DNA from 2 places in the Cellulomonas sp. JZ18 genome. Region 2 is predicted to be linked to the other one. Evidence: predicted binding sites of a transcription regulator. Region 2 holds the regulator's gene; the other holds the start of a gene.
The links. The regulator HrcA, encoded in region 2, represses chaperone genes, less so after heat shock. The targets are predictions, from matches to a motif close to TTNGCACTCGNNNNNNNCGAGTGCNAA.

Region 1 (2,198 bases), 480 kb from region 2:
GGCGGTGGCCAGCGGGTCCGGGGTGAGGGCGTCGGCGGTCACGTAGGCGATGGTGGGGTCCACGAGCCGACCGCGCACGCGCTGGGCGACCGTGCCGACCAGCCCGGCGCGGATGACCGCGCCGTCGGGCTCGTACAGGTAGGCGCCGACCGGGCCGACCGGGGGAGCGGCGTCCTCGCCGTCGGGGTCGGCGCGCAGCGTGTGCGCGTGCCCGCCCCGCAGCACGAGCGCGGTCCGCCCCGGGCCGTCAGGGGCCAGCGGACCGAACCACAGGCCGACCTCGACGACGTCGCCGTCGACCGAGACCCACTGCGCCTCCGCGTCGACGGGCAGGTCGCGGTGCGCGATGCCGGGGCCGAGCTTGAGGCCGAGCGCGGGGACGCTCGCGCGTGCCGCGAGCACCGCGTCGAGGGGCGGGGCGTACGCCTGCGGGTCGAACACGCGCCGGCCGGTCCCGGTGCGGCGCGCCGGGTCCGCCCAGACCCCGTCGACGCCCTCCGCCGCGAGGTCGAGCGCGAGGCCGTCGCCGTGCCGGACCTCGACCTCGGGGAAGGCCCGCAGGTTCACGGTGGCGAGCGCGGCCGTGGTCTCGTCGACGTCCGTCGCGAGGACCCGCAGGCCCACCCCGGCCAGCGCCAGCGCGTCGGCGCCCAGACCGCAGGTCAGGTCTGCGACGTGGGTGCAGCCCGCGTCACGGAACCGCCGGGCGTGGTGCGCCGCGACCTCGAGGCGCGTGGCCTGCTCGAGCCCGGCGGGCGTGAACAGCATGCCGTCGGCGAAGTCGCCGAGCTTGGTCCGTGCCTTCGCGCGCAGGCGAGACTGCGTGAGCGCGGCCGCGACGAGACCGGGGTCGAGCCCCTCGCGCTGGAGCCGTTCGGCGAGCGGCAGCGCCAGGCGCTCGTCGTAGGGCGGCAGCGCCTGCAGCAGCGCCCACCCCTCGGGGTGCAGCAGCTTGGCCAGCCCGGCGTGGTCCACGGCGCCCAGCCTGCCACGCCCACGGTCCTGGGGCGTCGTCGCGGCCGGGGTGCGGCGCGCGCCCGGCGCACGCGACGCGCTGGCACTCCGGTTGACCGAGTGCTAACGCGTTCCTAGAGTGAGGAACTGGCACTCTCCTGGTGAGTGTGCCAACCGCGCCAGTGGTCCCGGCACCCGCGACGACGGCGGCCCGACGGTGCGGCGCAGACATTTTCCGCTGAAGAACAACTCATGCGAAGGGGAGGTCCGCTGTGTCGGTCTCCATCAAGCCGCTCGAGGACCGCATCGTCGTCAAGGCCCTCGAGGCCGAGACGACCACGGCGTCGGGTCTCGTGATCCCGGACAGCGCCAAGGAGAAGCCGCAGGAGGGCGAGGTCCTCGCGGTGGGCCCGGGCCGCATCGACGACAAGGGCAACCGCGTCCCGCTCGACGTCGCGGTCGGCGACAAGGTCATCTACTCCAAGTACGGCGGCACCGAGGTGAAGTACGCCGGCGAGGAGTACCTCATCCTCTCCGCGCGCGACGTGCTCGCGGTCGTCGCCTGACGCAGCGACGCACCGGCCGGGCGCAGCCCGGTGACCACGAGAGCCCCTCCCGGTCGGGAGGGGGCTCTCGTGCGTGCGGGGCGGGTGCGCCGGTCCGTGCCCGCGCCCGGCCGGCTCGTCCCCCCACGGGACGCGCGACCGGGAGCGGACGCACGACCGCCCCGGAGCTGGCGCCGCTCGTCGTCGAGCGGCCCCCGCTCCGGGGCGGTCGGGCTCGGGGTCAGGCGGTGACGCGGCGGCCGGCGCGCTCGGCCAGGACGGCGGCACGCTCGTCCTCGGACAGGCCGCCCCACACGCCGTAGGGCTCGCGCACGGCGAGCGACTGCTCGCGGCACTCGTTGATCACGGGGCACGTGGCGCAGATGGCCTTGGCGGCCTCCGCACGACGGCGACGGGCCGAGCCGCGCTCGCCCTCCGGGTGGAAGAAGAGGTCCTGGTCGGCGTCGCGGCAGGCTCCCTCGAACTGCCACTCCCACAGGTCCATCACCGGTCCGGGCAGACGCGAGATCTCGGCCATGTGCTCCTCCTCGTACGACGTCGTCCGGCGGGTGACACCCGGACGGAAGCTGCGGGGGCCGCGCCTCGGGACCGTGGTCCCCGTGGCGCGTTCCTGCGATGTGCCGCAACCGTACAACCGCGCCAGAAGTTGTTCAAGACCCTCTTCTGAATCGATCGCCT
Region 2 (2,198 bases):
GCGGGCTGCTCGCGCGAGGTGCGGGCGGGCCGGTGGTGGCGGGTCGGACCGGCGGAGAGGACGTCAGGGCCGTAGCGGTCGTGGCTCACGGCGGCACGGTAGCCGCCGGTCCCTCGACCGGCACGCAGCGGACCCGCGCGTCGCGGGGAGCGCGCGGGCGGGGTGCCACCGTGACGCGGCCGTCACGGTGGCGCCGTGCCGCCTGTCCGTGGCTCGGCGTAGAATTGGCACTCGCGGCAGGGGAGTGCTACCGGCGCGGCGCCCGCACCGCGGGGCGCGGCACCGCTCCCCGCGGCGGGCAGCCGTCGCCGCCGCGACGGCCGCCGGCACGGGGCCGCCCGAGACGCACGGGAGGAGGGACCATGAGCGAGGACCGCCGGCTGGACGTGCTCCGCGCGATCGTCGAGGACTACGTCGCCACGCGCGAGCCCGTCGGGTCACGCGCGCTCACCGAGCGGCACGCCCTCGGGGTCTCGCCCGCGACGATCCGCAACGACATGGCCGCGCTGGAGGACGCCGGGCTCATCGTGCAGCCGCACACGTCGGCCGGTCGCGTGCCGACCGACCTCGGGTACCGGGTGTTCGTGGACCGGTTGTCGGGCGTCAAGCCGCTCTCGGCCGCCGAGAAGCGCGCGATCGGCACGCTGCTCGAGCAGGCCGTCGACCTCGACGACGTCATCGACCGCGCGGTGCGGCTGCTCGCGCAGCTGACCCAGCAGGTCGCGGTCGTGCAGTACCCGTCGCTGCGGCGTTCCGCGCTGCGGCACGTCGAGCTCGTGCCCGTCGGCGCGCGGCACCTGCTCGTCGTCATCATCACGACCACCGGGCGCGTCGAGCAGCGCACGCTCGAGCTGCCGGAGGACCTCGACGAGGTCACAGTGGCGCGCCTGCGCGTCCGCCTCAACGTCGCCGCGGCGGGCCTGCGCCTCGCCGAGCTCGACCAGGCGCTCGAGGCGCTCCCCACCGAGTTCGCGGCCGACGGTGCCACCCTCGCCCGCGCCGTCGTCGCGGCGGTCGCCGAGACGCTCGCGCAGGAGCGGGAGGAGCGCGTCGTCGTGGCCGGGGCCTCGCACCTGGCGCGCACCGCGGGGGCCGACTTCCCGCACACCATCGGCCCGGTCCTCGAGGCCCTCGAGGAGCAGGTGGTGCTCCTGCGCCTGCTGTCCGAGATGGCGGAGGACAGCGCCGGCGTGGCCGTGCGCATCGGCCGCGAGACCCAGCACGAGGGCCTCGCGGAGACCAGCATCGTGACGAGCGGCTACGGCGCGGAGGGCGGCGTGGCCGTGCTCGGGTCGGTCGGGCCGCTGCGGATGGACTACCCCGGGACGATGTCGGCGGTGCGGGCCGTGGCCCGCTACCTCACGCGCATCCTCGCCGGCTGACCGGCAGCCCGACGGCTCGGCGACGAGCAGGAAGCGAGCAGCACCCCTCGTGACGGACTACTACGAGATCCTCGGCGTCGCCCGCGACGCCAGCCCCGAGCAGATCAAGAAGGCGTACCGCAAGCTCGCCCGCGAGCTGCACCCCGACGTCGCGGGCTCCGACCCTGCGGCCGAGGAGCGGTTCAAGGACGTCTCGCGCGCGTACGACGTGCTCGGCAACCCCGACAAGCGCCGTGCCTACGACATGGGTGCCGACCCGGCCTCGCCCGGCGGCGGCATGGGCGGCGGCTTCGGCTTCCAGGACATCTTCGAGACGTTCTTCGGCGCGGCCGCCGGCGCCGGGGCGCCGCGCGGGCCCATGCCGCGTGCGCGCCGCGGGCAGGACGCCCTCGTGCGCCTCGACGTCGACCTCGCCGAGACGACGTTCGGCGCGCACCGCGAGGTCCAGGTGGACACCGCGGTGCTGTGCCCCACCTGCGGCGGCACGTGCTGCCGCCCCGGCACCTCCCCGCGCACCTGCGAGGTCTGCGGCGGCCGCGGCTCGGTGCAGCGCGTCGCCCGCTCCTTCCTCGGGCAGGTCATGACGACCCAGCCGTGCGCCGCGTGCCACGGGTTCGGCACGGTCATCCCCGAGCCCTGCACCGAGTGCGCCGGCGAGGGGCGGGTGCGCTCGCGGCGGACGCTGTCGGTCGACATCCCGGCGGGCGTCGACACCGGGACGCGCATCAAGCTCACGGGCCAGGGCGAGGTCGGTCCCGCGGGCGGTCCCGCCGGCGACGTGTACCTCGAGATCCGCGAGCGGCGGCACGACACGTT

Region 1: a site for HrcA is predicted at 1,055-1,081, ahead of groES (co-chaperone GroES). Genes of this name have one in related genera too.

Annotation. Positions count from the first base shown of each region.
Region 1 is NZ_CP045245.1:1,042,924-1,045,121, forward strand. It holds gene GC089_RS04890 (class I SAM-dependent methyltransferase) at 1-975, opposite strand, end outside; gene groES (co-chaperone GroES) at 1,227-1,520, shown strand; gene GC089_RS04900 (WhiB family transcriptional regulator) at 1,741-2,037, opposite strand.
Region 2 is NZ_CP045245.1:1,524,863-1,527,060, forward strand. It holds gene GC089_RS06930 (DUF3097 domain-containing protein) at 1-89, opposite strand, end outside; gene hrcA (heat-inducible transcriptional repressor HrcA) at 363-1,382, shown strand; gene dnaJ (molecular chaperone DnaJ) at 1,432-2,198, shown strand, end outside.